Regions from separate parts of the Methylobacterium sp. CM6244 genome, predicted to be linked through region 1. Evidence: predicted binding sites of a transcription regulator. Region 1 holds the regulator's gene; each other region holds the start of a gene.
What was found. Region 1 encodes PhoB, which activates phosphate uptake and scavenging genes when phosphate is short. Its sites were predicted from a motif close to TGTCATNNANCTGTCAT; they were not measured.
Positions count from the first base shown of each region.

Region 2: a site for PhoB is predicted at 5,295-5,311, ahead of ACYQML_RS17195 (putative 2-aminoethylphosphonate ABC transporter substrate-binding protein). Genes of this name have one in related genera too.
Region 3: a site for PhoB is predicted at 2,148-2,164, ahead of ACYQML_RS05120 (acid phosphatase). Genes of this name have one in related genera too.

Region 1 covers NZ_CM139247.1:202,582-210,008, forward strand. Annotated here, with positions in the region: gene ACYQML_RS00960 (DUF3320 domain-containing protein) at 1-1,136, shown strand, start outside; gene ACYQML_RS00965 (hypothetical protein) at 1,153-1,323, opposite strand; gene ACYQML_RS00970 (hypothetical protein) at 1,529-1,774, shown strand; gene ACYQML_RS00975 (MFS transporter) at 1,941-3,158, opposite strand; gene ACYQML_RS00980 (winged helix-turn-helix transcriptional regulator) at 3,264-3,716, shown strand; gene phoB (phosphate regulon transcriptional regulator PhoB) at 4,187-4,888, opposite strand; gene phoU (phosphate signaling complex protein PhoU) at 4,977-5,702, opposite strand; gene pstB (phosphate ABC transporter ATP-binding protein PstB) at 5,789-6,607, opposite strand; gene pstA (phosphate ABC transporter permease PstA) at 6,654-7,427, opposite strand, start outside.
Region 2 covers NZ_CM139247.1:3,681,102-3,688,528, forward strand. Annotated here, with positions in the region: gene ACYQML_RS17170 (EamA family transporter) at 241-1,098, opposite strand; gene ACYQML_RS17175 (DeoR/GlpR family DNA-binding transcription regulator) at 1,210-2,025, opposite strand; gene ACYQML_RS17180 (LysR substrate-binding domain-containing protein) at 2,022-2,897, opposite strand; gene ACYQML_RS17185 (2-aminoethylphosphonate--pyruvate transaminase) at 3,025-4,131, shown strand; gene phnX (phosphonoacetaldehyde hydrolase) at 4,186-5,013, shown strand; gene ACYQML_RS17195 (putative 2-aminoethylphosphonate ABC transporter substrate-binding protein) at 5,359-6,378, shown strand; gene ACYQML_RS17200 (putative 2-aminoethylphosphonate ABC transporter ATP-binding protein) at 6,435-7,427, shown strand, end outside.
Region 3 covers NZ_CM139247.1:1,108,540-1,115,966, reverse strand. Annotated here, with positions in the region: gene ACYQML_RS05135 (YARHG domain-containing protein) at 1-97, shown strand, start outside; gene dapD (2,3,4,5-tetrahydropyridine-2,6-dicarboxylate N-succinyltransferase) at 186-1,028, shown strand; gene ACYQML_RS05125 (alpha/beta fold hydrolase) at 1,202-2,083, shown strand; gene ACYQML_RS05120 (acid phosphatase) at 2,229-3,119, shown strand; gene ACYQML_RS05115 (TerC family protein) at 3,310-4,053, opposite strand; gene ACYQML_RS05110 (lipid kinase) at 4,099-5,013, opposite strand; gene ACYQML_RS05105 (hypothetical protein) at 5,554-6,402, shown strand; gene ACYQML_RS05100 (thermonuclease family protein) at 6,418-7,427, shown strand, end outside.

The DNA of each region.
Region 1 (7,427 bases):
TGGATCTCGGCCGCGGCAGCGCCCGTGGAGTGCGCGATTTCAAGCACTTCCTCGCCTTCGCCGAACACGGCGCCCGCGCTCTCGAAACGGCGGCCGCGCCGACGGGGGGTGACATCGAATCGCCGTTCGAGGGCGCGGTGATGGCGGCTTTGGCCGCACGAGGCTGGACAATCGTACCTCAGGTCGGGGTTTCCGCCTTTCGAATCGACCTCGGCATCGTCCATCCCGACGCTCCGGGGCGCTACCTCGCGGGCGTCGAATGCGACGGGGCGACCTATCACCGGGCGGCGACGGCGCGGGACAGGGACCGCCTGCGCGAATGGGTGCTCACCGATCTCGGATGGCGCATCCACCGGGTCTGGAGCACCGATTGGTGGAACGATCCGCAAGGAGCCCTCGACCGGCTCGACACGGCGTTGCGGGCCGATCTCGACGCCGACAGGGCGAAGCCGGAGCCGGTCGCGACCGAGCCGGACACTCCCGATATCCCGCAGGTGGAGCCCCCCGGCCTCTATGAACCCGCCGACCTGTCGGGCTTCTCTCCCAATGCCGCGCGCTTCCACGATGTGGCTTACGAGGCCACCCTGGCGGCGATGGCGAGCGAGGTGGTCCTGCGCAAAGGTCCTGTTTTCGCTGACGTTCTCGCCGAACGCCTGCTGCGCGCCCACGGCTTTGCCCGGATCACGGCCCGCCTGCGCCAGCGCGCTTTGGTGGCCGTCGATCCCCGCTGCCCTCATACGAGCGAGGGTGAGCGCATCGTTCTCTGGCCGGGGGGGGGCACCCGCCGGGCCGGTGAGGTTCCGGCCGGCTCAAGGGGATGGGCGAGCCCCCGCCGACATCCCGTTCCAGGAACTCGCCGGCCTCGCCCGCGAACTCGATCCGGCACCCGGCGTCGAGGGGCGGATGGCCGCGCAGCTGGGCCTCGGCCGGATGAGCGAGGCGGTCCGCGCCCGGTTCGCCGAGGCCGCCTCGCTGGCGCGGGAAAGCGAAGCATCGGCCCCGAAATCCGTCGGATGAGACGGGCGGATCGACCGCCACGCGACCCCCGTTTCGACCGCCATGGGACAGGGGTTCCGGCGGTACGCGACGTGAAAAGGCCCCGCCTGGTAAGGCGGGGCCGATGGCGGTGGCGTTGAAGCTGCGAGACGTCGATTAGGCTGCGAGCTTCAGGGCTTCGGGAGCGTTGTCGTTGACGAGAACGAGCTCGCCCGCCGTGATGGTGGAGGGGCTGGTCGTGGGGGTCAGGCGATCGGCGACGAAGGCCACCAGGGAGATGTTGGCGGCAGCGGCGACAGCGACGGCGGTGAGAATGAGAGCGGTCATATCGGTGTTCCTCGAAGCGATGCGTTTGCGTTGCAGCATGTATGACAGGCCGCCGGCCGAGCTGGTATACCAAACGCCAAATACCACTCATGCAGTCCGCGCATGGAATGCACGATATCCTGCGAAGCCCTGCATTTAACGCACTATGGTGCATGCTGAGCCGCAAGCTCGATCCGCCCCTCCCCCACCCGAAGGTCCCAGCCAGATGCCCCGCCCCGCCACAGCCCTCGTCGCCCTACTTCTCGCGGCATGGTCCTTCGACGCACGAGCACAGGATGCGAACCGGGTGCGTGCGATGAACGCGGTGAGCGACCTGGCGCGGGCCCACCGCGAGCAGACGGAGACGCTCCGGCGTATGGAGACGGTCCAGCGCGACCGGGCCCGAGCGGATGACAGGATTCGGCGCAACGCCGAGCGGGACAGCCGTTCGATGCGCCGCCTCGACCGCTGAGCCGGCATCGACGGCAACTTGGCGCCTTCCTCCGTTACCCGCGCCCTGTCGTCATCAAACTTTGATGGTTGGTACCCGCCCTGAGCGTCCGAGATGGGTGGTGAGCGGACCGGCCGTTCTCCGCGAAGATCGAGGATGGAGCTGCCGTTCCGGTTGGATCACCGAGTTACGTTCGACATGTCCGCACCGCGCGCAAGGTGAACAGCCATACGAGCAGGGCCGCAGCGCTGAACGTCGCTCCGAGCGCCGAGACGCCGGGCCAGCCAGCCCGGGCATAGATGGACGTCGCAGCAGCGGCGCCGAGGGCGCTGCCCACTGAATAGAACACCATGTAGCCGCCGATGAGCCGGCTGCTGGCTTCGGGACGCAGGGAGACGATGAGGCTCTGATTCGTGACATGAACGGCCTGCACGGCGAGATCGAGCAGGACGACGCCAAAGATCAGGGCCGGAATCGATACCGGCAGCAGCGCAATCGGCGCCCACGATACGAGCAGAAGCACGAGAGTTGCTCCCGTCGTCCATTGACCGTGGCCCCGGTCCGCGAGCCGCCCGGCCCCCGTCGCGGCCATCGCTCCCGCCAGGCCTACGAGGCCGAACAGGCCGATCCAGGTATGGGAGTAGGAGAAGGGCGGCGCACTCAGCGGCAGCACCAGCGCGGTCCAGAATGTGCTGAACGACGCAAAGATCAGAAGCGCGAGAACACCCCGAACCAGCAAGACCAGCTCGCTGAGGAACAGGATGGGGACCGAGCGGAGGGCGGCGACGTAGCTGCCGGTTCCGGCCGGGATCCGATGCCGTGGCAGGACGCGCACGAGCAGGCCGACGAGGGCGAGCGACAGGATCGCGGAGACCAGATAGACCGCTCGCCAGCCACCGATATCGGCCAGTATCCCGGCCGCGAAGCGCGCCGCCAGGATGCCGATCACGATGCCGCTCGTGACTGTACCGACCACCCGACCTCGTTCGGTCGGTGTCGCGAGCGTCGCGGCGAATGCGACCAGAACCTGAACCACGACGGCGAGCAACCCAACCGCCGCCATGCCGGCGAACAGGATCGCTCCGGACTTGGCCGTGGCCACCGCCACCAGCGCGAGCACCGACAGAAGCCCCTGGCCGAGGATGAGGCGACGGCGGTCGATGAGATCGCCGAGCGGCACGATGAAGATCAAGCCCAGCTCGTAGCCGACCTGGGTCAGGGTCACCACGAGCCCGATCGCGGCAGGCGAGATGCCGAACTCCTGCGCCATCGCATCGAGCAGGGGCTGGGCGTAGTAGATGTTCGCGACACTCAAGCCGGCGGCGACGGCGAAAATCAGGATCGTCGTCCTGGGCAAGGCCCCCTCCGGCTCGGTGGAGGTTTGCCCATCTCTTCCGTGCGTCATGGCGGTCCTGTCGATGACATCCAATCTGGTTTCATCTTGAGACCACTTGTGACCGGCTCATTCCAGTTCTAAATTGAGACCAGCTTGAAACGGGAGCGTACCTTCGTGGCAAAGCGCGTCAGCCTCTGGAACGCCGGGTGCCCGGTTGCGCGTGCGCTCGATGTCATTGGCGACTGGTGGTCGCTCCTCATCATCCGCGATGCTTTCGACGGAGTGCGGCGCTTCAGTGAGTTCCAGACTGGTCTCGGCATCGCCAAAGGTATGCTGGCGACCCGCCTTCGCGACCTGACCGAACGGGGAATTCTGGAGACGGCGCCCGCCTCGGACGGGACCGCCTACCGGGAATACGTCCTGACGGAGAAGGGGCGCGGCCTTTTCCTCGTCATCGTCGCGCTTCGACAATGGGGGGAGGCTCATCTCTATGAGCCGACCGATCGCCGGTCTCGCTTGGTCGATCGTGAAGTCGGGGCTCCGGTCGCTCAACTCACCTTGCGATCCGCCGATGACCGTCGTCTCGGTTGGTATGACACGCGGGTGCTGAAGCCCGACGTCACCTGACAAGGTGACGTAGCGACGTCGAAAGCGGATAAACCGCATAGTGGAGCGGTCGTTTCCGCCCATGATCAATGTCCGCTTTCAGCGGATGGCGGCGGCCGCAGGATCCGTCGACGTTGGGCCGAAAGTAGACCCGGCAGCGGGCACCAAACGTCGGATTTACGCCCCCAGGGCTGACGGATTCAGACATCTGCCTGACGACTGTTCCCCTTATTCAGGAGGATTCGACAGGCGTGACCGTTCCCCCTCCCCTGGAAGGAAGAGGGCTTATTCTGCCCGCCAGATGGGTGAATGCCTGCCCCCTCCGGGGGCGAGCACATGCCGGAACGGACAGACGTCCGAGATCGAACGCGATATCTCGTGGCGGCCGGAATGGCATCGGTTCGCGAGGATCGCCCGCGGGCAAGGCCACCCACCATCGTCACGATGGGGATGCTCGTTCCGGACGGAGCGGCGAGAAGCCGGCCGTGGCCTCACTCGTCCGTGGAGAACATCTCGTCGAAGGAATAGCCGGAGCCGCGCACGGTGCGGATCGGGTCGCTCTGGCGCGGGCGGTTGATCGCCTTGCGCAGGCGGCCCACATGGACGTCCACCGTGCGCTCGTCGATATAGACGTCGTGGCCCCAGACCCCGTCGAGCAGCTGCTCGCGCGAGAACACGCGGCCGGGGCTCTGCATCAGGAATTCGAGGAGCTTGAACTCGGTGGGCCCAAGATGGATCTCGCGGCCCTGCCGGCGGATGCGGTGGCTGACCCGGTCGAGTTCGATATTGCCGGCCACCAGCAGGTCCGACACATGGGTCGGCTTGGCCCGGCGCAGGAGCGCACGCACCCGCGCGAGGAGCTCCGGCACCGAGAACGGCTTGACGATGTAATCGTCGGCGCCGGTGCCGAGGCCGCGGATGCGGTCGCCCTCCTCGCCCCGCGCCGTCAGCATGATCACCGGCAGCCGCTCGGTCTCCCGCCGTGCGCGGATGCGGCGGCACAGCTCGATGCCGGACAGGCCGGGCATCATCCAATCGAGCAGGACGAGATCGGGAACCTGCTCCTGAAGGCGCAGATCGGCCTCGTCGCCCCGCGCGGCGGAATCGACGACGAAGCCCTCCGCTTCCAGGTTGTAGCGGAGGAGGAGAGTGAGGGCCTCCTCGTCCTCGACGATCAGGATGCGCGTGTTCATGCGGATGTTTTCAGGGTGATGGCGACCGTCCCGGATGGACGCGACGGCCGCGCCGAGCGTGTGCTGGAGCGGCCGGCAGGGGCAGCGATCAGGCGCTGGCGGGCATCGACACGGTGGCGTAGTTCGACGCGTCGTTCTTCGGGCGGTCCCGCTCGGCGAGCTCGTTCGTGCCGGTGACGAGATAATGGATCGTCTCGGCGATGTTGGTGGTGTGATCGCCGATCCGCTCGATGTTCTTGGCGCAGAACAGGAGATGCGTGCAGAACGAGATGTTGCGCGGATCTTCCATCATGTAGGTCAGCAGCTCGCGGAAGAGCGAGTTGTAGAGGGCGTCGATGGAATCGTCGCGCTCCCACACGTCGAGGGCGGCCTTCACGTCCTGGCTGCCATAGGCGTCGAGGACGTCCTTCAGCTGCTCCTGCACCAGATCGCCCATATGCTGGACGCCGATGACGATCTTCTGCGGCTGGATCTGATCGGCGATGGCGACCACACGCTTGGCGACGTTCTTGGACAGGTCGCCGATCCGCTCGAGATCGTTCGACACGCGGATCGCCGATACCGTCTCGCGCAGGTCGATGGACAGCGGCTGGCGCTTGGCGATGAGCAGGATCGCCCGCTCCTCGACCTCGTGCTGGATCGCGTCGAGACGCTTGTCGGCGGCGATGACAGCCTGCGCCAGGGGCACGTCCCGGCGCACCAGGGCATTGCCGGAATCGGTCATCATCTTCTCGGCGATCCCGCCCATCTCGGAAATCGAGCGGCGCAGGTTTTCCAGTTCCGTGTCGTAGGAACTGACGATGTGGTTGGGCATGCTCGCACTCCTCGACCGAGGCCGCCCCTGGCAGCCCGCATCGCATAGGATCGGGACCGGTGCCGCGGAACGCGGCCCCGGCGGGCTCAGCCGAAGCGGCCGGTGATGTAGTCCTGGGTCTGGCGCTTCTCGGGGTTCATGAAGATCCGTGTCGTCGGGCCGAACTCGACCAGTTCGCCAAGATACATGAACGCCGTGAACTGCGAGATGCGCGCGGCCTGCTGCATGTTGTGGGTCACGATGACGATCGTGAATTCCGAGCGCAGCTGCTCGATCAGCTCCTCGATGCGGCCCGTGGAGATCGGGTCGAGGGCCGAGGTCGGCTCGTCGAACAGGATCACCTCGGGACGCTGGGCGACGGTGCGGGCGATGCAGAGACGCTGCTGCTGACCGCCGGAGAGACCCATGCCGGATTGCTTGAGCTTGTCCTTCACCTCGTCCCAGAGGGCGGCCTTGCGCAAGGATTCCTCGACGCGCACGTCGAGATCGGCCTTGGGCAGCTTCTCGTAGAGACGCAGGCCGAAGGCGACGTTGTCGTAGATCGACATCGGGAAGGGCGTCGGCTTCTGGAACACCATGCCGATGCGCGAGCGCAGCTCGTTCAGATCGACCTTCGAATCGAGCACGTTCTGCCCGTCGAGGAGGATCTCACCCTCGGCGCGCTGCTCCGGATAGAGGCTGTAGATGCGGTTGAAGGTCCGCAGCAGGGTCGACTTCCCGCAGCCCGACGGGCCGATCAGGGCGGTGACCTGGCGGTCGTGGAAGTTGAGGTTGACCGACTTCAGGCCGTGGAACGAGCCGTAATAGAAGTTCAGGTCCTTCACGGCGATGCGGATGGGGGCCTGATCGTCGGCCTGGTGGCGACCGGTCAGCTGGGCCTGCGTGATCGCGGGAGCGGCGTTCATCGGATGCGTGTCCTTGTCGAAAACGGGGTGGGACGGGGGCGCGGGATCAGCGCGCCCGCTCGCTCTTGATGACGAAGCGGGCCACGATCGACAGGGCGAGGATCGTAGCGGTGATGAGGAGGGCGCCGGCCCAGGCGAGCTGCTGCCAGTTCGAGTAGGGCGAGAGTGCAAACTGGTAGATCATCACCGGAAGGTTGGGGATGCCGCCCATGAGGTTGGGCGAGAACCAGCTGTTGTTGTTGAGCGCGGTGAAGAGCAGCGGCGCGGTCTCGCCGGCGATGCGGGCGAGTGCCAGGATGATGCCGGTCACGATGCCGGCGCTGGCGCCGCGCCAGGTGATGCTCTTGATGACGATGGAGGGCGGGGCACCGAGGGCCGCGCCGGCCTCGCGCAGGGTCGAGGGCACGAGGCGCAGCATGTCCTCGGTGGTGCGCACGATCACCGGGGTGGCGATGATGGCGAGAGCCACGCCGCCGGCCCAGCCCGAATAGGTCCCCATCGGTCGCACCATCAGCGTGTAGACGAACAGGCCGATGAGGATCGAGGGGGCCGAGAGCAGGATGTCGTTGAGGAAGCGGATCACGTCGGCGAGCTTCGAGTTGCGGCCGTATTCGGCCAGATAGGTGCCGGCCATGACACCCACCGGCGTCGCGATGACGATGCCGATGAGGGTGAGGACCAGGCTTCCGAGGATCGCGTTGGCGATGCCGCCGCCTTCGGAGCCCGGGCCCGGCGTCGGCTCGGTGAAGAGCAGCGGCGAGAAGCCCTTCATGCCCTCGACGATGAGCATGAGCAGGATCGAGCCCAGCACGACGATACC
Region 2 (7,427 bases), 1.7 Mb from region 1:
CAAACGCGCAGGAACACGCCCGGAGCGGTACTTCCGCGTCATCGTCGCGGGGACCGGCTTTGCTTCATGAGTGGGTATTCGCAGCCTGCACGCAATCAAGTGCTCGTCGTCAGAGACGGTCGCCCGGCCCGGCGGCTCTGACGATCCATTCCCTCGCATCGGGAGCTCCGCTTTGCCGCGCTTCGCGTATCCCTCGCGGCATGGTGCTCGATCGTCGGAGCGCGCCGCGGGATCGAGCCTCTAGGCCAGGCGCATGGCCACGACCCCCGCCACGATGATGACCACCGCCGCCGTTCGCGACAGGAGAAGCGGCTCCTTCAGCACTATGACGGAGATCAGCATTGCGAACAGGACGCTGGTCTCGCGCGTCGCCGCGACCAGGGGAATGGGCGCGACCGTCATCGCCCAGATCGCGATCCAGTAGGAGCCAAGGGCCAGGGCTCCGCCCCCGAGTCCTGGCACCATGAGGCCCCGCACGGAGCGCAGCACGTCGCGGCCCCGCGTCCAGAGCACGAAAACCGGCAGCGGGATCGCGTCGATCACGAAAAGTGCGGCGGCATAGGCGTGGGGGTCGCCCGCCGCCCGCGCGCCGAGCCCGTCCACCAGCGTGTAGCCGGAGATCAGGCCGCCGGTGAGAAGCGCGTGCACCAGGGCCGCCCGGCTCAGCCGCTGGCCGCCGGCCTTGGCGAACGCCATCAGGGCGACCCCGGCGCAGAGAATGCCGATCCCGAGGGCGGCGAGGGGGGGCAGCGCCTCCTGCAGCACCAGGAGCGAGGCGCAGGCGGTCAGCAGCGGGGCGCTGCCGCGCGCGATCGGGTAGACCTGCCCCATATCCCCGTGCCGGTAGGCCTCGGCCAGGGCGATGTAATAGCCGAGATGCAGCAGGATCGAACCCGCCAGCCAGGGCCAGGCGGCGGCTTGGGGCCATCCGAACCAAAGCGAGGCCGGAAGCGCGAACAGCCCGGCCGAGGCCGAGATCAGCGCCATGGTGAGAATCGGCTCGAGGCGCAGCTTCGCCACCGCGTTCCAGCCCGCATGCATGAAGGCGGCGGCAAGCACCGCGCAGAAGACGGGCAGGCTCATGCCGGTGGCCATCATGAGATCTCGCGTCCTGTGAGGGCAACGCCACGTCGACGAGCGGCCGAAAACGTCGTCCGTTCCTAATGCAGGCCCGCTGCAAAAGAAATCAAAAAGCCACAAAAAACCACATCAGGGCGCGACGATCAGGTCGAGGCCGCGTCGGGTCAGGGCGTTCCGGAGAAGGGGCGGGGGCTCGACATCGACGATGAGACCGGTCCCCGCCGGGATCGGCGCGAGGCGGATCGGGGTCAGGCGACCGAACTTGGTGCTGTCGGCCACCACGTAGCCCTGCTCCGCCGCCGCCAGCATGTGGGTGCGCAACTCGGTGGGGAGCGGCGCGAAGTCGGTGATCTCGCCGCTTGGTGAAATGCCGCCGGCACCCACGAAGGCGAGGTCGGCGCGAAAGCGCGCCAGGGCGGTGAGCGCCTCGGTGCCGAAAGCCGCCTCGTCCGCGCCCTCGATCTCGCCCCCGAGGAAGTGGACCCGCACGCCGGCGACACGGCAGAGCAGGAGCCCCACCGGCAGGCTGTTGGTGCAGATCGTCAGCCCCTTGGGCATGGGGCGGGAAAAGAGCGGGTCGCGACCGGCCAGCGCGTTCGCCACCGCCAGGGTGGTGGCGCCGGAATCGAGCACCACCACCATGCCGTCCTCGACGAGCCCCGCTGCGACCCGTCCGATCGCAGCCTTGCCCGCCGGATTGTCGCGCTCGCGGATGGCCAGGACGGGCTCGTCCGCGCGCCGGGTCGCGCCTCCGTGCACGATGGCGAGCCGGCCCTGCTCGGCCAGGGCCTTCAGGTCGCGCCGGATCGTCTCGCGGGAGACGCCGAAACGGTCCGCCATCGCCTCGACGCTGACGCTGCCGTCCTGGCCGAGCCGTGCCAGAATCGCGTCGTGGCGGGAGGCGGCCAGCGCCCGGTTCTCCGGTGCGGAGGGCTTCCGGCTCATCGCGTCGCCTCCGCCGCATCGACCGCCAGTTCGAACACGACACGGATCAGGCGCAGGTTCCGGCGTCGCGCCAGACAGGCGATCGCGTGGCGATTGACGAGGTCCAGCCCGTCGATCGGGATCGCGGCGATCCGGGCGTCCTCGCCGCATTCCAGGGACGAGACGATGCCGATGCCGATTCCGGCAGCGGCGGCCTCGATCACCGCCTCGCGGCTGTCGAGTTCCATCAGCACGGCGGGCGCGATGCCGATGCGCCGGCAGGCACGATCGAAGGTTCGGCGGGTCACGGAGGTGGGCTCGCGCAGCACCATGGCGGCGCCGTCGAGTTCGGCCAGATCCAGCGCCGCGCGACCCGCCAGGGGATGGTCGCGCGGGACCACGGCGCAGATGCGCGAGACCGCGATCTCCGCGAGGTGGAGGTCCGGATGCGCCTCGGCCTCGGTGAGCACGGCGACGCTCGCCCGCTCCGACAGCAGGGCCTCGCGGGTATCGGCGGCGTTGCCGAGGATCAGCCCGACGACGATGCCGGGATGGCGGGCCCGCAGGCGGGCGAGCAGCGGCATCACGATATGGGGCGAATCCACCGCGATCTCGACCCGCCCCGAAACCAGCGTCCGGTTGGCCTCCAGGAGATCCTCCGCCTGCTCCACGAGGCCGAAGAGCGGGCCGGTGAGTTCGGACAGCGCCCGGCCCTGCGGAGTCAGTTCCGCCGCCCGTGCCGTGCGCCGGAACAGAACGAGGTCGTAGCGCTCCTCCAGAGCCTTGATGTGCCCGGTCACCGCCGGCTGGCTGATGCAGAGGCGCTGGGCGGCGCGCGTAAAGCTGCCCTCCCGCGCGACGGCGTCGAAGGCGCGCAGCTGGAACAGGTTCATGGCGACCTATCGGCGAGACTGATGGCGGGCATCACAAGAAACGATTTGATCTGATGGCTTGCCCGAACGCAAGATCTACCTGTCCCGAAGCGCTCACGGCGCTCACGGCAGATCGGGCAGGATCACCATGACAGCCGCTCCCATTCTCCTGACTCCCGGCCCGCTGACGACGTCGGAGCGCACCCGCGCGGCGATGATGACCGATTGGGGCTCCTGGGACGGCAGCTTCAACGCCCTGACGGCCAGCGTCTGCGAGCGCCTCGTCGCCATCGCCAACGGCACTGGCAGCCATGTCTGCGTGCCACTCCAGGGCAGCGGCACCTTCGCGGTCGAGGCGGCGATCGGCACCCTGGTGCCGCGCACCGGCAAGGTCCTGGTCCTCGTCAATGGCGCCTACGGCAAGCGCCTCGCCAAGATCTGCGAAGCTCTGGGCCGCGATCATAGCGTCTACGAGACCGCCGACGACGTGCCCACGACGCCCGAGGCCGTCGACGGCCTGCTCGCGGCCGATCCCACGATCAGCCATGTCGGGCTGATCCATTGCGAGACCAGCACCGGCATCCTCAACCCCCTGCCGGAGATCGCCGCAATGGTCGCCCGCCACGGGCGCGGCCTCATCGTCGATGCGATGAGCTCCTTCGGGGCGCTCCCCATCGACGCGGCCACGGTTCCGTTCGAGGCGTTGATCGCCGCCTCGGGCAAGTGCCTCGAAGGCGTGCCCGGCATGGGCTTCGTGATCGCGCGGGCGGATGCCCTGGCGCGGGCCGAGGGCAACTCGACCTCATTGGCTCTGAACCTCAGCGACCAGCACGATTACATGCAGCGCACCGGGCAGTGGCGCTTCACCCCGCCGACCCACGTGGTCGCGGCGCTCCACGAGGCGCTGCTGCAATACGACGAGGAGGGCGGCCTGCCGGCCCGCCACGCCAAGTACGCGCGCAATTGCGACGTGCTGATCCGCGGCATGGAGCGCCTCGGCCTCAAATCCTTCCTGGCGCCCGAGATCCAGGCGCCGATCATCGTGACCTTCCACGCTCCGCGCGACCCGAAGTACCGCTTCGCCGATTTCTACGCCGCCGTCCGCGCACGGGGCTTCATCCTCTATCCGGGCAAGCTCACGCAGCTGGAGACGTTTCGCGTGGGCTGCATCGGCCACGTCGAATCCGCCGACATGGAGCGCGCGGTCGAGGCCGTGGCGGCGGTGTTCACCGAACTGAACATCACGACCGTCTGACCGCCCGTTCCTCGGCCTCCCGCGCGTTCCGCGGGTCACCCGGAAAGTCCAGCCATGTCCTACACCCCCCCGAAGAAACTCCAGGCCGCGATCCTCGACTGGGCCGGGACCGTCGTCGATTTCGGCTCCTTCGCGCCGACCCAGATCTTCGTCGAGGCCTTCGCGGAATTCGGCGTCGCCGTCAGCCTGCCCGAAGCGCGCGGCCCGATGGGCATGGGCAAGTGGGACCACATCCGCACGCTTCTGAACCAGCCCGAGATCGCGGCGCGCTACGCGGCCGCCCACGGGCATCCGGCCACCGACACCGACGTCACCGCGATCTACGAGCGCTTCATGCCGTTGCAGATCGAGAAGATCGCCGAGCACTCGGCCGTGATCCCCGGCGCCCTCGACGCCATCGCCGACCTCAGGGCAGGGGGGCTCAAGATCGGCTCCTGCTCCGGTTACCCGGCACGCGTCATGGAACGCGTGGTCGCGCTCGCCGCCACCAACGGCTACGTCGCCGACCATGTGGTGGCCACGGACGAAGTTCCGAACGGGCGCCCCTTTCCGGCCCAGGCGCTGGCGAACGTCATCGCGCTCGGCATCGACGACGTCGCCGCCTGCGTGAAGGTGGACGACACGGTGCCGGGCATCCTCGAAGGCCGCAAAGCCGGCATGTGGACGGTGGCGCTCACCTGCTCGGGCAACGCGCTGGGGCTGACCTACGACGCGTTCCGGGCGCTGTCCGCCGATCGCCTCGCCTCCGAGCGGACGCGGATCGCCACCCTGTTCGCGGAATCCAAGCCCCACTTCCTCGTCGACACGATCGCCGACCTGCCGGGCGTCGTCGCCGATATCAACGGATTGCTGGCCGCCGGACGCATGCCACAGGCCTGCTAGAGCTGCACCCGACCACGTTGGGCCGGGTGCAGCTCCAGACCTCTGTTTTGCCGCGCTCCTTTTCGCCGAACCGGCATCCGCTTCGGCGGAGAGCGCTCTAAGGGACACCGCGTCACGGCTGGAGACCGGTTCACGGGAGCAATCGAAAGGTTTCAACATCGACCCGCGGCCAAGCGCCGGGGGTCGATTTCGGCCGCCCGCAATAAACGTAAGTAATTCTGCGCCATGATATTGAAATAGGCAGCATATGCAAAAAGCCTGGACTTGATTGCACGGGGTTTTGTCTTCTTCCTGTCATGCATCAGGCTTTAAACGTCGGAACGACAAGACTCCGGAGCATTATCGATGAAGATCCTCGGCCTCCTCGCTCTGACCCTCGCCCTGACGTCGTCGACCCTGGCCATGGCCGCCGAGCGCACAAAGCTCACGATCTACACGGCCCTCGAGAACGATCAGCTCGTTCCCTTCAAAGCCGGGATCGAGCGGGCGGTGCCGGAGGTCGAGGTGGTCTGGGTGCGCGATTCGACGGGCGTCATCACCGCACGGTTCCTGGCCGAGAAGGATAATCCCCGCGCCGACATGGTGATGGGGCTGGCCGCCTCCAGCCTGCTGCTGTTCGAGAAGCAGGGCCTGCTCGCCACCTACGAGCCGAAGGGCGCCGATGCGCTGAAGCCCGCCTTCCGCGATTCCATCGGCCCCTACAGCTGGACCGGAACCGACGCCTCCATCGGCGTGGTCTGTTTCAATACGGCGGAAGCCGAGAAGGACGGGGTGAAGACCCCCGTGCGCTGGGCCGATCTCCTGGTGCCCGCACTCAAGGGCAAGGTGGTGATGCCGCATCCCGCCTCCTCGGGCACCGGTTACCTGCTGGTCGCCGGCTGGCTCCAGGGCATGGGCGAGGAGGCCGGCTGGGCCTACATGGACAAACTCCACGAGAACATCGCCGCCTACCTGCATTCGGGCTCGGCCCCCTGCGTCCAGGCCGCGCGCGGCGAGCGCACCGCCGGCCTGTCGCTGGACATGCGCGGCGCCTCGGAGAAGACGAAGGGCGCACCTCTGGCCGTCGTCGTCCCCGCCGACGGCACGGGCTGGGACGAAGAGGCCTACGCCATCGTCGGCACCACCAAGCACCTGGATCTGGCCCGCAAGGTCGCCGACTGGGGCACCACCAAGGCCGCCAACGAACTCTACGCCAAGAGCTACGCGGTGGTGGCCTATCCGGGCGTCGCCAACGTGCCGGCGAACTACCCCGCCAATGCCGAGGCCGCGATGATCAAGAACGATCTCGGCTGGATGGCCGACAACCGCGAGCGGGTGCTCGCCGAATGGTCGCGCCGCTACGAGGCGAAGGCTGCCAAGAAGTAGCCGCGACGACGCAAAGCGAGCCTGAACGACCACACGAAAGAGCAGGGGGCACCGCCATGACGCTTCGCGATGCGACGCCGTTCCTCAGGGTTTCGGGATTGTCGAAGCGTTACGGGGCCTTCACCGCCCTCGACGGGATCGACCTGGAAATCGGCCGGGGCGAGTTCGTCTGCTTCCTCGGTCCCTCCGGCTGCGGCAAGACCACCCTGCTGCGCCTGATCGCCGGGCTCGACCGGCAGGATTCGGGACGTATCGTGATCGGCGGCGCCGACGTCTCGACGGCGCCGCCGGCGGCGCGCGACTTCGGGATCATGTTCCAATCCTACGCGCTGTTTCCGAACCTGACGGTGGCGGCCAACGTCGCCTACGGCCTCGTCAACGGGCGAATGCCGAAGGCGCAGGTCGCGGCGCGGGTCGCCGAACTCCTGGCCCTGGTCGGGCTGCCCGAACAGGGGCCTAAATACCCGGTCCAGCTCTCGGGGGGCCAGCAGCAGCGGGTGGCCCTCGCCCGGGCGCTGGCGACCTCGCCCTCCCTGCTCCTCCTCGACGAACCGCTCTCGGCCCTCGACGCCAAGGTCCGTACCCGGCTGCGCGACGAGATCCGCCAGCTTCAGAAGCGCCTCGGGATCACCACCATCATGGTCACGCACGACCAGGGGGAGGCGCTCGCCATGGCCGACCGGGTCGTGGTGATGAATCGCGGCGCGATCGAGCAGGTCGGCACCCCGGCGGAGATCTACCGGAACCCGGCTAGCGCCTTCGTGGCCGACTTCATCGGCGCCATGACGTTCCTCGACGCCCGGGTGGGATCGGCCCGGCAGATCCGGGTCGGTGCCGTCGATCTCGTCTGCGAGGACGGGCGCGGCTTCGTCCCCGGCAGTCCCGTGCGCCTCGGCTTCCGCCCGGAGGAGATCCGGGTCGGCAACGTGCGTCCCACCGACGTCAACGCCTTCCAGGTGCGGGTGCGCAGCATCGAATTCCTCGGAGCCTTCACCCGCGCCCGCCTGGAACCGAGCCTCGACCTGGGCGGCTCCCTGGTCGCCGACGTC
Region 3 (7,427 bases), 910 kb from region 1:
CTTCTCCGACATCCGCGACGTCCCGCTCTCTGCCCGCGACCGGGCGAAGGTCGGCGAGATCGTGCGGGAGGAAACCCGTAACGGCTGCCGCGAGTGAGCCTGCGTCTCGCCTGATGCCCCGAGGTGACAGGCCGGGCCGCCTTTTGTAAGCACGGCCCTTCCCCCTAACCGACCGGAACGCCACCATGTCCCACGCCGATCTCTCCACCACCATCGAGACTGCTTGGGAGGAGCGTGCCGGCATCGACGTCTCGACCAAGGGCGCCGTGCGCGACGCCGTGGACGAGGCTCTCGATCTTCTCGATACCGGCAAGGCCCGCGTGGCCGAAAAGGTCGGCGAGGAATGGCAGGTCAACCAGTGGCTCAAGAAGGCGGTGCTGCTGTCCTTCCGCCTCAACGACATGGAGATCATCCATGGCGGACCCGATGGCGCCAATTGGTGGGACAAGGTGCCATCGAAGTTCGAAGGCTGGAAGAAGAAGCATTTTCGTGAGGCCGGTTTCCGGGCCGTGCCGGGCTGTTTCGTGCGCCGTGGCTCCTACATCGCGCCGGGCGCGGTGCTGATGCCCTCCTTCATCAATCTCGGCGCCCATGTGGGTGAGGGCACGATGGTCGACACCTGGGTGACGATCGGCTCCTGCGCGCAGGTGGGGAAGAACTGCCACATCTCCGGCGGCGCCGGCATCGCGGGCGTACTCGAGCCGCTCCAGGCCAACCCGGTCATCATCGAAGACAATTGCTTCATCGGCGCTCGCGCCGAGGTGGCCGAGGGCGTGATCGTCGGTGAGGGCAGCGTGCTCTCCATGGGCGTCTATATCGGCGCGTCGACGAAGATCATCGACCGGTCCACGGGCGAGGTCATGTATGGCCGCGTGCCGCCCTATTCGGTGGTGGTCTCGGGCACGACGCCCGGTAAGGACCTGCCCGACGGCACGCCCGGCCCCGGCCTCTACTGCGCCGTCATCGTCAAGCGCGTCGATGCCGGCACCCGCTCCAAGACCGCCATCAACGAGCTGCTCCGGACCTGAGACCCGCACGCATTCGACGCGGATCGGCACTCCCCTCTTTCCCGTCGAGGAAAGAGGGGAGGCGGACGCTCGTCCTCGGCCCTGGCGCGACACCGAGCCGGCCTATGCGGCAGCGACCGGCGCGTTAGATCTCCAATCCGATGCAGACCGTCCCGGATGAGGCGTTGCCAACGATGATCGAGCCTGCCCACTCCACCCGTGGCTTTCAGCTCGACGTGCTGGAGCGCAAGGTCCCTACGCCGTGCGACATCGTCGGGAGCGGCCCGGCCGCTCTGCTCCTGCCCGCCCTGTCGTCGATCTCAGCACGGGCGGAGATGCGGCCCCTGGCCAAGATCCTGGGCCACGACTACCGCTGCCTCATTCCCGACTGGCCCGGCTTCGGCAACCATCCGCGATCCCGCATCGCCATGGAGCCGGAGACTTTCCATGCCTTCATGGATTCGCTGATCGCAGCCGTGCCGGGACCCTACGCCATCGGCATCGCGGCGGGTCATGCGGCCCCTTATCTCGTGGCGGCCGCCCAACGGCATCCAGGCCAGTTCGACCAGCTCGCTCTCGTCGCTCCCACATGGCGTGGACCGCTGCCCACCGCGCTCGGCGACGCGCGCCGTGGCTGGCTCTCGGGGATCCGCAAGGCCATCGAGCTTCCGCTTCTCGGCGAGGCGCTCTACCGCATCAATATCAGTCCCCCGGTGATCGGCCGGATGATGCGCGCGCATGTCTATGCCGATCCGGACCACGTCACGCCGGGCATCATCGCCGACAAACATGCCGTGACGCTCCAGCCGGGTGGCCGTTTCGGCACGGCGGCCTTCGTCACCGGAGGGCTCGACCCGTTCGAGGCCCGCAAGGACTTCCTGGCCCTGTTCGAAGCCGAAGGGCTTCCGCCGATCCTGGTCCTGCGTCCCGAACGCGCCCCGCGCCGGTCCGGCGCCGAGATGGACGCCCTCATCGCCGCCGGCCATGTGGCCAAGGCTTCGGTTCCGGGGGCCCTCAGCCCGCACGAGGAATATCCGTGGGAGGTCGCCGCCGCGATCCGCGCGGGCATCCGTTAGGGGGATCCCGCGGCCGTCGAGGGGCACATTCGTTACGGAATGACGAAATGTCATGCGTTTCGAGTGCCATACGAGTGTCGTTCAGGAACCCTATGGCTCCCCTATCGCTTGCCATTCCCGACGCATTTCACCCTGAGCCGCTGCCATGTCTCCTCTGCTTCCCGCTCTCGCGTCGCTTGCCTTCACGTCCTGCGCCTTCATGGCGGCTCCCGTCATGGCGCAGGCGCCCACGCCGAACCCCGCGGACACCAAAGCCACGAGCGGAAAGCCTCGGTCGGCGCCAGCCGTCGCAGCGACTCCGTTGACGCCGGGGATGCCGGCACGCGCGCCCTATCTGTCCGACGCCACAGCACCTGATACAGTCGCGATCCTGCCTCCGCCCCCGCGGGGTCAATCGGCTGCCGAAACGGCGGATAAGACCATCTTCTCGGCGACCCGCGCCCTGAAGGGTAGCGCGCGCTGGGAACTCGCCACGGCGGATGTGGCGGACGGCCCCTCGGCCATCCTCGATGATTTCGCGTGCGTACTCGGGCGCAAGATCGATCAGTCCCGCTCGCCGGCCCTGATGACGCTGCTCGAACGCACGCGCCTCGATATCAGCCGGGCCACCCGCCCACTCAAGGAACATTACCGTCGCCTGCGTCCCTTCGTCGGCAACGACGCGGAGATCTGCGTGGCGCGGACCCGCGAACTCGGAGACGCGTTCAGCTTCCCCTCGAGTCACGCGACTCAAGGCTGGGCCTACGCATCCATCCTCGCGGCCCTGGTGCCGGAGAAGGCCACACAGTTCTTCCTGCGCGGCAAGGCTTACGGCGAGAACCGCATCGTTTGCGGCGTGCATTGGGCCAGCGACGTGGAGGCCGGACGCACCACGGCCAGCGTCGTCATCAGCGCGCTCCAGGGCGATGCGGGCTTCCGGGCCGATCTCGAAAAGGCACGGGTGGAGATTGGCAAGAACCTCTCGCAAGAAGGCTTGCCACCGGACGCGGCGATCTGTGCCCGCGAGACCTCGGCCCTGCGCGAGCCGATCCTGTAGGCGGTCACGAAGACGCGTCAGCGACCGGCGACGTTGGCCGCGGACACTCAGCCGGCTGCGTAGGCGAGCGAGCGAAGTTTCAGCCCATCCGCCAAGACCGATCGATGATCGAACGAAGAAAGGCCCGACCGTTATCCCGGTCGGGCCTTTCTTCGTTTTCCCGTGAAACGGAAGGGGAGGGGCTTTGCCCCTACCCCGCGCTGGTCTTGCCGCGCTTCCGGCGCCGGGCGAGGAGGTTGAGCCCCTCGACGCCGGCCGAGAAGGCCATGGCAGTGTAGATATAGCCCTTCGGCACATGGGCGCCGAAACCTTCCGCGATCAGCGTCATGCCGATCATGATGAGGAAGCCGAGAGCCAGCATCACCACGGTGGGGTTGGCGGCGATGAAGCGCGCCAGCGGGTCGGCTGCCAGCAGCATGACGGTGACGGCCGTGATGACGGCGATCACCATGATCGGCACGTGATCGGTCATGCCGACGGCCGTGATGATGCTGTCGATGGAGAAGACGAGGTCAAGGACCAGGATCTGGCCGACAGCTGTGGCAAAGCTCAGCGCCACCGGGGCGGACGCGTCTTCGTGGCCGTCGTCGGGATCGACGCTCTCATGGATCTCCTTCGTCGCCTTCCACAGCAGGAACAGGCCGCCGCCGATGAGGATCATGTCCCGCCAGGAGAAGGCCTTGCCGAAGATCTCAAAGACCGGCTGCGTCAGGTGGACGATGTAGGCGACGGTGCCGAGCAGGCCGAGGCGAAGGATCAGAGCGAGGCCGATGCCGATGCGGCGGGCCTTGGTCTGCTGATGGGCCGGCAGCTTGTTGGTGAGAATCGAGATGAAGATCAGGTTGTCGATACCGAGCACCACCTCCATCACGATGAGGGTGGCGAGCGCCACCCAGGCGGTCGGGTCGGCGGCGAGTTGAAGAAGCGAATCCACGGGGAGAGAACCTCGAACGTCGTCAGGTCGGAAAGCGGTGGAAGATCAGGATGCGGCGGGCACGATGCCGGGACGCTCCGAAGGTTCCGGCGCGAAGATCCGGAGGGCCTTGGGCACGACCTTGAAATGCGCCGGCGTATAGGTGGAGAGTTCCCCGTCGGTGTTCACCGGACGAGGCTTCTTCGTCTTCACTACGATCTCGGTGGTGTTGAAGGCACGAACGTCGGCGGCTTTGCCCTGGGTGCCCCGACGGAGGGCTGGCAGCAGCGCGATGAGCCGCCACCAATGCGTGACCTCCAGGCTATAGAAATCGAGCTTGCCGTCATCGACGGTGGCGGTCTCTTCCACGGTCATCCCGCCGCCATAGTGGCGCCCGTTGCCCACCGAGACCTGGATCGTGGTGATGGTCTCGGTCAGTCCGTCATGTTCGAGATAGACCGTGAAGGGACGTACCCGCCTCAGGACGCGCATGGCCGCGATGGCGTAGCCGAGCGTGCCCCATTTCTTCTTCGATTCGGCGGTGAGGTCACCCGCAAGATCGGCGGAGAAGCCGATACTCGCGACGTTGAAATAGTAGCGGCCGTTGACCCAGCCGAGATCCACCGCCTGGGGCTTCGCCGTGCCGATGAGCTCGGCGGCTTCCACCGGGTCGGTGGGCAGGCCGAGGGAGCGGGCGAGGTCGTTGGCGGTGCCGAGCGGCAGGATCCCCAACGGTAATCCGGTCTCGACCAGAGCGGGAGCAGCGGAGTTCATGGTACCGTCGCCACCGCCGAGGATGACGAGATCGCACTCCTTCGCGTGGCGCTTGATCACTGCCGTGCAATCGGGATCGCCCGGCGGCTCGAAGGGCTCGATGCCGGCGGCGCGCAGGGAATCGCGCACGGCGTCGAGGGAAAACGAGCCGTTCCGAGCGTTCGGATTGACGAGGAGGAGGGCCCGGCGAGTGGATGCGGCACTCATGAGGCCACCTCCGAAAACGAGCATGCCGAGATGCCGCAAAAGATCATCGATACAACCACGTGTGTCAGAACCCCCCGGTGCGTTCGCGCCGCGTCAGCGCAAAGGCAGAGAAGGAGTCCGACATCGCGGCCGACGCCTCGGCCGCCAGAGGGGCCCGGACCCGTCAAGCTCTCAAGAGGTGGGCGCTCTCGCGAGGATGGCAAGAGGTCATGCCCAGGAGAACGGCTTCAGGAGATCGGCGGCAACGCCCCGGGGACAGGATGCTCCCAGGGAGAGAGCGTGCCTGCAACTTCGGCGGAGAATGTCGGCCAATCGTTGGGAACAACGGGCATAGCGCGGGGAACGGGGGCTGACCCGACCGGTCGGCGCGGCGGTATGCTAGGTCTCTTGCCGGGGCGAGGTCCTTTGGCGAACGACCCGGTTCGACGCGGGCAACCGAACACCCGACCCTGACGTTTCCCTTCGGCGTTTTCCTTCGGCCGGGCGCTCTGATGCGGTCGTGCCCACCTTCCACGTCGTTCGCGACAGCGGTGAGATGCCATGCACCACGGATTGTTCTCCACCTGCTCGGCCGCCCTTCTCGTGGCCCTGGTCTCTACGGTCAGCGCCGAGGCGCAGGGGCGCCCGGCCTGGGTCGACCCCCCGGCCAAGGCCGATGTGAAGCCCGAACCCAAGAGTGAGGCGAAACCTGTCTCCCCTCAGGCGGTGCAGGAGGCCCCCCAGAGCAGTCCGGCCCAGGCGGCGAAGCCCGAGACCACGACGCGCGCCGCATCCGTCGCGGAGAGAGGCGCGGAGGCACCGCGGCGGGCTCGTCGTGGCACCCGCCACGCCGAGACCAGGCATTCCCCCCGCCGGCTCTCGCAGGTTCCGCCGAATGCGCTTCCCCTCACCGTCTCCCCCGGCGCACCGCCCCCGAGCATGGCGATGGCCTCCGAGGATCGCTTTCCCGAATGGGCACGCAAGGCCCAAAGGCTGAACGAGGATTATCTCGACGCGATCTCTGAGCCCGGCGATGGCATGGTCGCCGCAGCACCGCGCTTCTACGCCGATCATGTCCGCTTCCACGGCCGCACCCTGTCGCTCACGGCGGTGATGGCGGAGAAGCGCCGCTTCGTCCGACGCTGGCCGGACCGCCGCTACGTGGTGCAGGACGGCTCCCCGCGCACGGCCTGCAGCGTCAACACGAGCAGCTGTATCGTGCGCTCGACCTTCGATTTCCGTGCCGCGAACCCAAGGAGCGGTGCCCGCTCGCAGGGCGTGGCGGAACTGACCCTCGAGATTTCGTTCGCCGGATCACGCCCGGTGATCGTGTCTGAGTCGAGCCGCGTCCTGCGCCGCTTCGCACCTGGACCGCTGAGTGCGGCCGTATCGACACGGCATGGTGCCTGAGCCACAGTCGAACCAATGATCGCGACCGCCCCAAAGACACGCGCAACGGACACGTCACGCGCCGCCGACAAGACGCGCGCCACCGGCAAGGCTTCGAAAACGAATCCGTCCGACGAGGCAGAGGCTCCGGCCATTGTCGCTGCTCGGGCTGCCCGAGAGGCAGTCAGATCCCTGATCGATGCGGAGATCCGGCGCCAGAACGCTTTCCCGGTGGCCCGGCGGACGCTTCAGCTTTTGGCTGAGGCCGTGGTCGAGCCGACATCCGCTCCGCCCTTCTACCGAATCGTCGACCGTTCCGGGACACCGCGTCAGGGCGAGACCGGCCCCCTGACCTTATCGGAGCTGTTCGCCGAATTGCGGGAGCGTCATGGGGCGCTGTTCGTGCCGGTGCCACCCGAACCCGTGGCGGACGTGCCGCCCGAGCCCACCGCATCGGACGATATCAAGGCGGCCACGTCCCGGTTCGTGGAAACGCAGTCTGAGCTGGCCCGCTCCGTGATGGCCCGTTCGGTCGCCAGGGGAAGGTCCGCCGCGGCTGCGGTCTCGGCGACCCTGGCGGGCACTTTGAGCAACGTCCGCCACTCCCTGGCCGATCGCCCGAGCGACGGGCAAGGCGCCGGGCCGCAACCGAGTCTGCGCGAGCGCGGCATGCGCATCGGGGCCTCCTTCGGCGACAGGGCCCGCGAGACCGTCGCCATCGCTCGTGAGCGTCTCTCGGGCCTCGCTGCAAAGAACGGCACGACGTCTCCTCTGGCGACCCCAGGCCAAGGAGCGCAACCAGCCCGCTGGCCCGGGCTGCTCGCCCGCGCCGGTGACCGGGTCCGTCGCCTTCGGCGGGATGACGGCACGATCCTGACCCGGCCGAGCGTGCTCGCAGGCGCGGGACTGCTTGGCAGCCTCGCCCTCATCTTGCTCCTCACCCAGGGCGGTGGGGAAGACAGGCCGGCCTCCGCACCGGATGCGGAAGCTCCGCGCCAGGAAACGAAGGCACAGGATTCGGCCCAGCCGACACAGCCGCCCCAAAC